2 regions of the Roseixanthobacter glucoisosaccharinicivorans genome follow, and region 1 is predicted to be linked to the other one. Evidence: predicted binding sites of a transcription regulator. Region 1 holds the regulator's gene; the other holds the start of a gene.

Region 1 (5,836 bases):
ATATCGGGCAAGATCAACGCCCTCCGCCAGGCGCAGGCCCATGAGCAGTAGCTCGTCGGCCTGTTCGGCGCGCGCCAACGTCTCGTCGGACACGATGCCGTGGCCGTTCGCCTCCACCAGCTCCAGCCATTTTTCGGGCTGCTTCTGTGTGAAGGTGGCGCGGCGCGCCCCGTCCACCGCCAGCCGCCCATGGGCGCCGGGGCCGAGGCCGGCATAGGTGCCATAGCGCCAATAGACGAGATTGTGCCGCGCCTCGGCGCCGGGCCGGGCGTGGTTGGAAATCTCATACGCCGGCAACCCGGCGGCGGCGGTGATCTCCTGCGTGACATCCCACAGCGCGCGGGCATGGTCGTCGTCCGGGATCAACAGCTTGCCGGCGGAATACAGCTTCTCGAACATGGTGCCCGGCTCGATGGTGAGCTGGTACAGCGAGAGATGCTCGCATCCTTCCGCGATGGCGCGTTTCAGCTCGCGCGCCCAGTCTTCCGGCTTCTGGCGCGGGCGGGCATAGATGAGATCGAAAGACACGCGCTCGAACGCATTGCGCGCGATCGCGACCGCCGCCAGCGCCTCATCCACCGAGTGCATGCGGCCCAGCGCTTTCAGCTCGGCATCGTCCAGCGCCTGCACGCCCAGGGACACCCGGTTCACTCCCGCCGCGCGATAGCCGCGAAACCGCTCGGCCTCGACGCTCGTGGGATTGGCCTCCAGCGTGATCTCGGCATCGGCGGCAAGCGGCCAGGCGGCATTCACCGCCTCCAGGATCGCCGCGACGGTGCTTGGCGCCATGAGCGAGGGCGTGCCGCCGCCGAAGAACACCGTCCCCGCCTCGCGCGGCCCGGTGAGGGCGCGCATATGGGCAATCTCCCGGCGAAAAGCGGCGATGAAGCGCGCCTGATCGGGCGGGGTGTGGCGCACGTGGCTGTTGAAGTCGCAATAGGGGCATTTGGCGAGGCAGAAGGGCCAATGCACATAAACGCCGAAGCCTCCGGCACGATCTTCTCCACCCGGGCGGGCCGCCCCCTCTCCCGCTTGCGGGGGAGGGCCGGGGTGGGGGAAAGAGGGCGTGCGAGACGCTGGCATCGGCGCTGCGGCGCGTGCCCCCTCCCAACCCTCCCCCGCACTCGGGAGAGGGCCTGAACCGTTTGAAGCGGAAAGCGCAGAAGCGGTCGTCGTGGTCATGCCTCCAGGCAGGCCTGCGCCAATTGGCGAAAGGCGCGGGCGCGATGGGAGAGGCCGAAGCCGAGCGGCGGCATGGAATGCTTCTCCTCCGCGCTCATTTCCGCGAAGGTGCGGGTGTGGCCCTCGGGTACGAACATGGGATCATAGCCAAACCCCTTGGCGCCGCGGGTCGGCCACACCAGTTCGCCCTCCACCACGCCCTCGAATTCCTCCACATGGCCGTCGGGCCACGCCAGGCACAGGGCCGAGACGAAGCGGGCGGTGCGCGAATCCGGGTCGGTTGCGCCGCGCGCCACCAGCAGCGACTGGATGGTTTCCATCGCCTTTTCGAAATCGCGCTCCGGCCCCGCCCAGCGGGCGGTGTGGATGCCCGGCTGGCCGCCGAGCGCGTCGATGACCAGCCCGCTGTCATCGGCGAAGGCGGGTAATTGCGCCGCGCTCGCCGCCGCGACCGCCTTGAGGCGGGCATTGGCGGCAAACGTGGTGCCGGTCTCGTCGGGCTCGGGCAGGCCGAGTTCGCCGGCGGCCACCGCTTCCACCCCATAGGGTTCGAGCAGCATGCGCATCTCGATGAGCTTGCCCTTGTTGTGCGTGGCGACCACCAGCCGCCCTTCGAGCCGGCGATGGGTCATCAGGCCACCGCCTGCTTCTGCAAATCCACCAGCTGGTTGATGCCGGTGCGGGCGAGCGAGAGCAATTGCAGGAATTCGGCCTCGCTGAACGGGGTCTTTTCCGCCGTGCCCTGGATTTCGACGATGCCGCCGGAACCGGTCATGACGAAATTGGCGTCGGTCTCCGCCTTGCTGTCCTCGGGATAATCGAGATCGAGCACCGGCGTGCCCTCGAAAATGCCGCAGGAGACCGCCGCGACGTGCTCGCGCAGGGGGATGGTCTTCAGCATGGAGCGCGAATACATCCAGCTCATGCAATCGTGCAGGGCGATCCAGGCGCCGGTGATGGCGGCCGTGCGGGTGCCCCCGTCGGCCTGGAGTACGTCGCAATCCAGCGTGATCTGGCGTTCGCCGAGGCCGACCAGGTCGGTGACCGAACGCAGGGAGCGGCCGATCAGCCGCTGGATCTCCTGCGTGCGGCCGGATTGCTTGCCGGTGGTGGATTCGCGCCGGGTCCGCTCCAGCGTGGCGCGGGGGAGCATGGAATATTCCGCCGTCACCCAGCCGCGGCCCTGGCCCTTGAGCCACGGCGGCAGGCGCTCTTCCAGGGTCGCCGCCACCAGCACATGGGTGTCGCCGAACTTGACGAGGCACGAGCCCTCGGCATGGCGCAGAACGTTGCGCTCGAAGGAAACGGCTCGCATCTCGTCGCTCGCGCGGCGGCTCGGGCGCATAATCTATCCAATCCGTTGTGAAACTGGCCGTCGTTTTAGGGGTGGGCGCGCGCAGGAGCAAGGGGCGTGGTATGCTGCGTCATGGTTCAGGTGGGCGCGGTGTGCGAACAGGCGATGGTGTCGCGGCGAGATAACCGGCGAGATATCGGGCGGGATGATCTGCGGCATCATGCAATGTCCCCGCCGGCGCCGCGCACCTGTCCCCCTGCTTTATCCCGCCCGCCCGATCCGGAGTGAGGCCTTGCCCATCGACCCCATCATTCCTCCCTTTTCAGCCGCCCTCGGACAGATCGACGAGCGCTCGCGCGAGATTTTCCGCCAGATCGTGGAAAGCTATCTCGCGACCGGCGAGCCGGTGGGCTCGCGCAACATCGCGCGCCTCATCCCCATGTCGCTGTCGCCGGCCTCCGTGCGCAACGTCATGGCGGACCTGGAAGCGGCGGGGCTGATCTACGCGCCGCACACAAGCGCCGGGCGCCTGCCGACCGAGCGCGGACTGCGCTTTTTCGTCGATGCGCTGATGGAAATCGGCGATGTGAGCGAGGGCGACCGGCGCAACATCGAATCCCAGGTCGCCGCCGCAGCCAAGGGCTATACCGTCGACGGCGTGCTGCGCGAGGCTTCCGCCTTGCTCTCCGGCCTGTCGCGCGGCGCAGGCGTGGTGACGGCCATCAAGACCGATCCGCGCCTCAAGCATGTGGAATTCGTGCCGCTGGATACCAACCGTGCCCTGGTCATTCTGGTGTCCGAGGACGGGCAGGTTGAAAACCGGGCCGTGCCGCTGCCGCTTGGCCTTCCGGCCTCGGCGCTGACCGAGGCCACCAATTTCCTCAACGCCCATATTCGCGGCCGCACGCTCGCCGAGGCGCGGGCCGAGATGGAAAACCTGTTGAGCGACCTGCGCCAGCAATTGGACGCCCTGACCGCCCGGGTGGTTGAGGCAGGCCTTGCCTCCTGGTCCGGCGACGGGCCGGCCGAGCGCAAGCTGATCGTGCGCGGCCAGGCGAAATTGCTGGAGGATCTTCACGCCCTGGAAGATCTCGAACGCATCCGCCTGCTGTTCGACGATCTCGAATCCAAGCGCGACGTGGTGGATCTGCTCGGCCGGGCGGAGGATGCCCAGTCGCTGCGCATTTTCATCGGCTCGGAGAATAAATTGTTCTCGCTCTCCGGCTCCTCCACCATCGTCGCGCCCTATCACGACAGCCAGGGCCGGGTGCTGGGGGTGCTTGGGGTGATCGGACCGACGCGGCTCAATTATGGGCGCATCGTGCCCATGGTGGACTTCACGGCGCGGGTCGTGAGCCGCGTTCTCGGCGCTCCGGGGGCCGACGCGGCTTGATTTTTCCCGCCATGCCCCCGATATGCGGGGCGAATTCGGTGCACCTGCCCGTGGGGCGGTGTTGTTAGCGACGAGGACATGGGCATGAGCGATCAGGGTGGCGCGAACGACGCGAAGCCCCATACCGACCTGAACTCCGATCCGGAGGGCGCGGAAATGGAAGCGCTCGCCGAAGCGGAAGAGGCCGGTGGACTCCACGCGGAAAAGCAGCGGCTGGAGGGCGAGGTCGCGAACCTGAAGGACAAGTTCCTGCGCGCCTACGCGGAAGCGGAGAACATCCGTCGCCGGGCCGAGAAGGAAGTGGCTGATGCCAAGACTTATGGCATCGCCTCTTTCGCGCGTGACGTATTGAACGTTGCCGATGATCTCGCCCGCGCCCTCGGCGCGGTGGAAGCGGAAGCCAAGGAAAAGGCCGAAGGCGCATTCAAGGCGCTGCTGGACGGCCTGGAACTGACCGAGCGCAGCCTTCAGAAGGGCCTGGAAAAGCACGGCATCCGCAAGGTGGAGCCGGTGGGGGAGAAATTCGATCCCAATCTGCACCAAGCCATGTTCGAGGTGCCGGACGCGAGCGTGCCCAACGGCACCGTGGTCCAGGTGGTCCAGTCCGGCTATGTGATCGGTGATCGGGTTCTGCGTCCCGCCATGGTCGGCGTTTCGCGCGGCGGTCCCAAGGTGGCGCCGGGCGAGGCCAAGGCTGAGAACGGTTCCGCGAACTGAGCGCCGTTTCCGGCCGGTTCGGTTGAACGAAAGCCGTCGTGCCGTTTAGGCGCGGCGGCTTTTTATTTGAGCGCCCTCGGTGTGTCCTCAGTTGGATTCGATCCCATCGCGGATCGCCCGGACGCGGGTGTAGGTATCCTGGAAGGCATCCGCCTTCACCACCGTGATCATCCGGATATGCGCGTTCGAGCCGAACCGCAGCCACTGGATTACCTTCACGTCCGCCCCCGATGTGGCATCCTTGGCGGTGGCGATGATCTCAAAGCCCGGCTGGCCGCCGATGCGCAAGGGCTCGGCCCGGTCGATATGCATGTCGCGAACCGCCGGCACCGAGGAAAGCGAGCGCAGGGCGAACTGCCCGCGATCGTCCTCACGCGGCGTGCCGGGCGAAACGCCGACCACGAAGATCGGCTGGCTCGCGCTTTCCACCACGTCCTTGTCGCCCTCGGTCAGCACCGCGGCGGTATTGCCGATGACCTTAACCACCCGGAACCCCGCGAGGTCGCCGAGCTTGAACGGCAGGCCCGCCAATTGTTCCTGGGTCGAGGGCGGGGCACGGAACGCCAGCGTCATCAAGCTTTTGCGGACGGCCTCGTCGGTCAGTTCACCGGCATTGGCCTCGGGAACCTGCACCGTGATGAGCGCCGTGCCCTTCGGGGAGCCTGCGAGCAGGATCCATTTCTTCGCGACCACCGGCCCGGCGCTCTGCTTGCCGATCACCAGCAGGGTCTGTGCCTCACGCAAAGCGGAGGAGTCCGGGAGACTCTTGGGGTCGGCCACCAGCGGACCGCGGCTTTCGACGGTAATGCCCTTGGTGGCGAGCGCCGCGTCGGTAAAGCCGGCCTCGATCTGGGCATAGGCCTGGGGCGGCATCTCGATGATGAGAAGGGAGGCGGCCTTGCTACGGTCCTCGAAGCCGGAGAAGGTCGGGCTTTCCACCATGCCGTCGGGCGGCACGACACCCACCAGCGTCCCCTTTGGAAAAACGGCATCGGCAGCGCCGGCAAGCCCGCCCGAAACCAGCAGCACGGCGAGCGAAAGCCCGAGGCGGATCTTCATCTTCGGCAATCCCATTACGGCAAATCCATTGCGGCCAGACCCATCATGGCGTCTTGGCGGCGAAAGCGGGCGGAAGCGTGGCCCGCGCTGATGTCGCAGGTTCGGCCGGGTCCAGCTGGGGAGGGTCCACGCGGCGCAGCGTGAGGTTGAAGCGGCCGGGATGCGGCAGCAGGGTCGAAGTCCCCGGCAGG
Region 2 (5,836 bases), 1.7 Mb from region 1:
CCTTCTGGGGCGCCATCGCCATGGCCGCCACCGCCGGCATCGGCGCGCTCTTCGGCACCGTGGTCTGACGCGAAAGGCATTCAGGGTCTTCACGCCCGTGCAGGATCCACCGCCATGCAGGGGCATGTCCCGTGCATGACGGCGGCACCGCTGGCACCGGCTCTTCAAGGCCCGCGCTAACGGCCCGGCGTGGGTGGCCGGGACAGGCCCGGCCATGACAATGGGTCAAGAAGGACAATGGCGCGCCCCTGTGCTCAGGCTCCTCGACGATCCAGCCCGTCACTGAAGGTCGATCGACCCTGAGGTGCCTGATCAACGGCCGAAGCGGCGGGCGCGTCGGCCCGCCGGCCGTCACGGCATCACGCGGCGCGCCAGCACGAACAGCACGCCCGCCGTCACCAGCGCGGGCAAGGTCGCCCCGAGGTCGGGGAGATAGGCCGTCACCGCGTGGAAGGTGGCGATGCCGATGCCCCAGGCGAGAAGGCCGGCGATGTTCCAGCCGCCGGAGAACCAATAGGCGCCGCGCACGCGGGTGATCTCGTCGGCCGCGATGCGGCGCTTGCGCACGATGAAATGGTCCGCCAGCACCACGCCGAACAGGGGCGCGAACACCGAACCGATCAGCAGCAGGAAGCCTTCATACTGGGCCAGCGGCACCAGCAAGGCGATCAGCGTGCACAGGGCGCCGAAGCCGAGCGCGAGATGCGGCACCGCGACCGGCACCAACGTGCCGGTGGACACCGCCGCCGAATGGATGTCGGCGAACGCATTGTCGGTCTCGTCCATCAGGATCAGCAGCAGTGCGAAGCCGCCGCCGGCTGTGGCGAGCGCCACCACGATGGTGCCCTCCCCGCCCGAGGCCAGGGCATAGGCGGCGCCGAGCCCGTAGAACCAGATGTTGGCCACCAGATAGCCGAGCGCGCTGCCGCGGAACACGCTGCCGGAGGACTTGCCGAAGCGGGTGTAATCGGCAATCAGCGGCAGCCAGGACAGCGGCATGGCCACCACCAGGTCGATGGCGCCGCCAAAGCTCATTTCGCCGGTGCCGGGCTTGGCGAAGAGCGCGGCGAGATCATAATTGGCCATGAGCCGCCAGGTGAGCCACACCGCCGCGCCGAGCAGCAGATAGAGGCCCCAGGCGCGCAGGAAGCGCCGCACGAACGACACGGGCCCCATCACCGCGATCGCGGTCGCGAGCACGCCGAACAGCAAGGTCCACACGCCCGGAAGCGAGAAGCCGAAGGCCTGCTTGGACAAGGCTTCCGCCGCCTCGCCCATGATGATGATCTCGAACGCGCCCCAGCCGACCAATTGCACCATATTGATCAGCGTCGGCAGGATCGCCCCGCGCAGGCCCAGCGTGGGCCGCAGGCTCGCCATGGCGGAAAGTCCCGAATCGGCGCCGATCACCCCCACGCCCGCGAGCAGGACCACGCCCAGCACGCTTCCGGCGATGATCGCGAGGAACGCCGTGCCGAGACTGAGCGCGGGAACCAGCAGCGCGCCCGCTTGGAGCACCAGCAGGCCGATGCCGAGGCTGAACCAGAGGGCGAAGGCATCCGAGCCGGTAAACACGCGTCGGCGCGCGGGTACCGGTGTCAGGGGATCATAGGTGGTCGCGGCGGATTCCATCGTGTCACTCAACAGCGCTGGCGCGGCCGGAGCGTTCGGAGCCCGGCGCGCAGGATTGGGCCGCGGCGCCTGAGGCTGTGCGGTGTCCGGACCCATCTAAAGCGCGTTGTCCACCGAGGGAAGCGGGCATCCGCCGTATTGCAGCATTTCCCAGCGCGTGGCGCGGCCCAAGGGGTCTTTCGCGCGTCATGGCCGGGCCATGACGATGCCTCCGGCAAGGGCGTCAAGCCATGAAAGGCGGATCGGTCCTAATCCAGATCCACGTGAACCGGGAGCATCTCCAATTGCTCGCGCACTTCGTGCGCGGTCGCCAGCATCAGCCGCATGCGCCTCTTCTGCATGCGGGCGACGTCGGTCTCGCGCTCCCGGCTCTGTTCGAGACCGATGAAAAACTCGTGTCCCACGGTGGGAAAGGTGTGCTTGATGCGGAAATCCACGGCGCCCAGGGCGTGCAGTTCCTCGATGATCAGCACGAAGCTGCTGGGCGTGAAGCACCAGGCGTGGCAGTCCACATAGTCCTCGTTCTCGAGGTCGCTCTGCGGCCGGAACACAGTGTAGGATTGCCAGATCGGACAGCCTGAAAAGCCCGGCGTGCCCAGGGGGCCGGGACCCCAGGCCACGCGCCCGTCGCTGTTGACGACGGAGGTCTCATATTCGAATCGGGTGGCGCGGCTGTGCTTGGTGAGGCCCAGGCGATTGGCCTCCAGCCAGCCGGCCGTGGTGCTGAGCGGACGGAAGAAATCGAAGCACCAGCGCTTGTCGGGCACGGCGAGCGCAACGACCGCGCCCGGTTTCAGCAGCACCGCAAGCGAGCTCAGAAAGGCGATCGGATCTGGAATATGTTCGAGCACATGGCTGGCGATGCAGGCATCGAACGTGCCGTGATAGACCTTGGGGATGGCGTCCGCCATCGAGCCGCCGCGCCAGATGAAGTCCACGCGCTCGATGCGTGAGACATCGACGTCCACGTGGTTGCGATATTTCTCGCGCAATTCCTGTTCGCTGGCGTGATCAATGGAATAGACATTCCATCCATCCTCCCGGCTGCACACGGGACGGAACAAAGGCCCGATCTCGAGTATGCGCATACTCTTGTCGATGCCGTGAAGCAGCTTTTGTGAACGATCCATCCGGTCCTCAAGTGTTGCGCGCACCCCCCTTGCGCGCGCAACGCGGCAGTGCAAACGGTGTACGCGCGGCGGCGGCCGAGGCCGCCTCCGGAACGTGCCGGATCAGCTGCAGCGCACGTACACCATGGTGCCGTAGCGCTTGGAGACTTCCGGGTCCACCCATTTGAGCACCAGCACTTGGCCATCCCAGCGCAGGACCTGCCGATCGCGCAGGCCGCCGGCGGGATCCTCGGGCGGTCCGATGAAGGTGGGGCCGCCGGCCGCCTTGGACACCAGCTCGGTGAGTTTGTTGTCGTCGGCGAGATACATCATCACGCCGCCATTGGGGCCGGCGGTGATGACATAGGGATTGCTGCATTGGGCGCGCGCCTGGGTCTCGGTGCGGGCGGCATCCTCGGGGCGATGGTATGCGGCGAGGCCGTAGCGCCCGACGAGGCTCGCGGCGGGAATCGGGCTGGTATATTGCGGCGCCGCCGGCGGGGGCGGCTCGGTCGGAGTGGTGGAGCAGGCGCCGAGGCCAAGGCCTCCGATGACGGCCGCAACCATGCCGAGGCGATAGAAAGAAACGGCGGAACGGCGAACACGGCCGGTGTCGCAGGATTCCCCGGCGACGGACCGAACTGCGGACTGAGACATTCACACACTCCGAGGCGAGAGCTTAACTGAATACGGCAACCCGCATGCGGCACCGCGCCCGTCGGGGAAACAGGGCGAGGCGCAACCATAAAGCCTGTTCGGCGCGGCGTCGATGCTTGGCCCTGCACACAAATTCACGTTGTCGCCGCCCCGACACGCTGCCACCGTCACTTTATGCGGCGATCTCTTACACATTGGTAAGTCCGCCTGCCTTGACGCGCGGGCGGCGGCTCCTTATCTCCGGCCGGGATTGGCACTCCCATTGCGCGAGTGCCAAAGACCGCGGGCCACCGGCCCGCTCCAATACCAAGAGGATCATGCCCATGTCCTTCCGCCCTTTGCATGACCGCGTGGTCGTGAAGCGCATCGAAGCCGAGCAGAAGACCGCCGGCGGAATCATCATCCCCGACACCGCCAAGGAAAAGCCCCAGGAGGGCGAAGTCGTGGCCGTGGGCCCCGGCGCCCGTGACGAAAGCGGCAAGGTCGTCGCGCTCGACGTGAAGGCGGGTGACCGCGTTCTGTTCGGCAAATGGTCCGGCACCGAAGTGAAGGTGGACGGCCAGGACCTGCTCATCATGAAGGAAAGCGACATCCTCGGCGTCATCGCCTGAAGGTTCGCCCTTTCGCTTCCCTCGCATTAATTATTCAGGAGACGGCACATGGCTGCCAAAGACGTAAAATTTTCCGGCGATGCCCGCGAGAAGATGCTGCGCGGCGTTGATATCCTCGCCAATGCAGTGAAGGTGACGCTCGGCCCCAAGGGCCGCAACGTCGTGATCGAGAAGAGCTTCGGCGCCCCCCGCATCACCAAGGACGGCGTGACCGTCGCCAAGGAAATCGAGCTGGAAGACAAGTTCGAGAACCTCGGCGCCCAGCTGGTGCGCGAAGTCGCCTCCAAGACCAATGACCTGGCCGGCGACGGCACCACCACCGCCACCGTGCTCGCCCAGGCGATCGTGAAGGAAGGCGCCAAATCGGTCGCCGCCGGCATGAACCCGATGGATCTCAAGCGCGGCATCGACCTCGCCGTCGCCGCCGCCATCGCCGACATCAAGGGCCGCGCCAAGAAGGTGTCGTCCTCCGCCGAAGTCGCGCAGGTCGGCACCATTTCCGCCAATGGCGACTCGTCCATCGGCGAGATGATCGCCGGCGCCATGCAGCGCGTGGGCAATGAAGGCGTCATCACGGTCGAGGAAGCCAAGACCGCCGAGACCGAGCTCGAAGTCGTCGAAGGCATGCAGTTCGACCGCGGCTATCTCTCTCCCTATTTCGTCACCAATGCGGAGAAGATGATCGCCGACCTCGAAGACCCCTACATCCTGATCTTCGAGAAGAAGCTCTCCGGTCTGCAGCCGATCCTGCCCGTGCTCGAAGCCGTCGTTCAGTCCGGCAAGCCGCTGGTGATCGTGGCCGAGGACGTGGAAGGCGAGGCGCTCGCCACCCTGGTGGTGAACAAGCTGCGCGGCGGCCTGAAGGTCGCGGCCGTGAAGGCCCCCGGCTTCGGCGATCGCCGCAAGGCCATGCTGGAGGATATCGCCATCCTCACCGGCGGCCAGGTGATCTCGGAAGATCTCGGCATCAAGCTTGAGAACGTGACGCTGGCCCAGCTCGGCCGCGCCAAGAAGGTCATCCTCGAAAAGGAAAAGACCACGATCGTGGACGGCATCGGCGAGAAGGCCGATATCGAAGCCCGCGTGAACCAGATCAAGGCGCAGATCGAGGAAACCTCCTCGGACTACGACCGCGAGAAGCTCCAGGAGCGTCTGGCCAAGCTGGCCGGCGGCGTCGCCGTCATCCGCGTCGGCGGTTCGACCGAAGTGGAAGTAAAGGAAAAGAAGGACCGCGTCGACGACGCCCTGAATGCCACCCGCGCTGCGGTGGAAGAAGGCATCGTTCCGGGCGGCGGCATCGCTCTCCTGCGCGCCAAGAAGGCCGTCGAGACGCTGACCTCCGACAATTCCGACATCACCGCCGGCATCAAGATCGTGCTGCGCGCGCTTGAAGCCCCGATCCGCCAGATCGCCGAGAATTCCGGCGTGGAAGGCTCGATCGTGGTCGGCAAGGTGCTGGAGTCCAACGACGCCAACTTCGGCTTCAATGCCCAGTCGGAAGAATATGTGGACATGATCCAGGCCGGTATCGTCGATCCCGCGAAGGTCGTGCGGACCGCCCTGCAGGACGCGGCTTCCATCGCCGCTTTGATCGTTACCACCGAAGCCCTCATCGCCGAGCTGCCCAAGAAGGACAGCGGCATGCCCGCCATGCCCGGCGGCGGCATGGGTGGCATGGGCGGCATGGACTTCTGAGGAAGTCCAGCCGACCAAGACGTTGAGGTGGGAAGCCGGCAGCGCCGGCTTCCGGGCGGCATGGACTTCTGAGGACGTCCAGCCGACCAAAACGTTGAGGTGGGAAGCCGGCAGCGCCGGCTTCCGGACGGC

Evidence for each region. Region 1 encodes HrcA, which represses chaperone genes, less so after heat shock. Its sites were predicted from a motif close to GTTAGCACTCNCNNNNNGNGAGTGCTAAC; they were not measured.
Region 2: the regulator HrcA is predicted to act here: its motif matches at 3,648-3,676, upstream of groES (co-chaperone GroES).

The regions. Positions count from the first base shown of each region.
Region 1 covers NZ_CM195538.1:429,659-435,494, forward strand. The annotation lists gene hemW (radical SAM family heme chaperone HemW) at 1-972, opposite strand, end outside; gene rdgB (RdgB/HAM1 family non-canonical purine NTP pyrophosphatase) at 1,179-1,814, opposite strand; gene rph (ribonuclease PH) at 1,814-2,527, opposite strand; gene hrcA (heat-inducible transcriptional repressor HrcA) at 2,769-3,869, shown strand; gene grpE (nucleotide exchange factor GrpE) at 3,954-4,586, shown strand; gene V5F78_RS01875 (hypothetical protein) at 4,674-5,645, opposite strand; gene V5F78_RS01880 (alpha-ketoglutarate-dependent dioxygenase AlkB family protein) at 5,689-5,836, opposite strand, start outside.
Region 2 covers NZ_CM195538.1:3,755,650-3,761,485, forward strand. The annotation lists gene V5F78_RS17365 (VIT1/CCC1 transporter family protein) at 1-68, shown strand, start outside; gene cytX (putative hydroxymethylpyrimidine transporter CytX) at 352-1,632, opposite strand; gene V5F78_RS17375 (class I SAM-dependent methyltransferase) at 1,881-2,762, opposite strand; gene V5F78_RS17380 (hypothetical protein) at 2,865-3,398, opposite strand; gene groES (co-chaperone GroES) at 3,722-4,009, shown strand; gene groL (chaperonin GroEL) at 4,058-5,704, shown strand.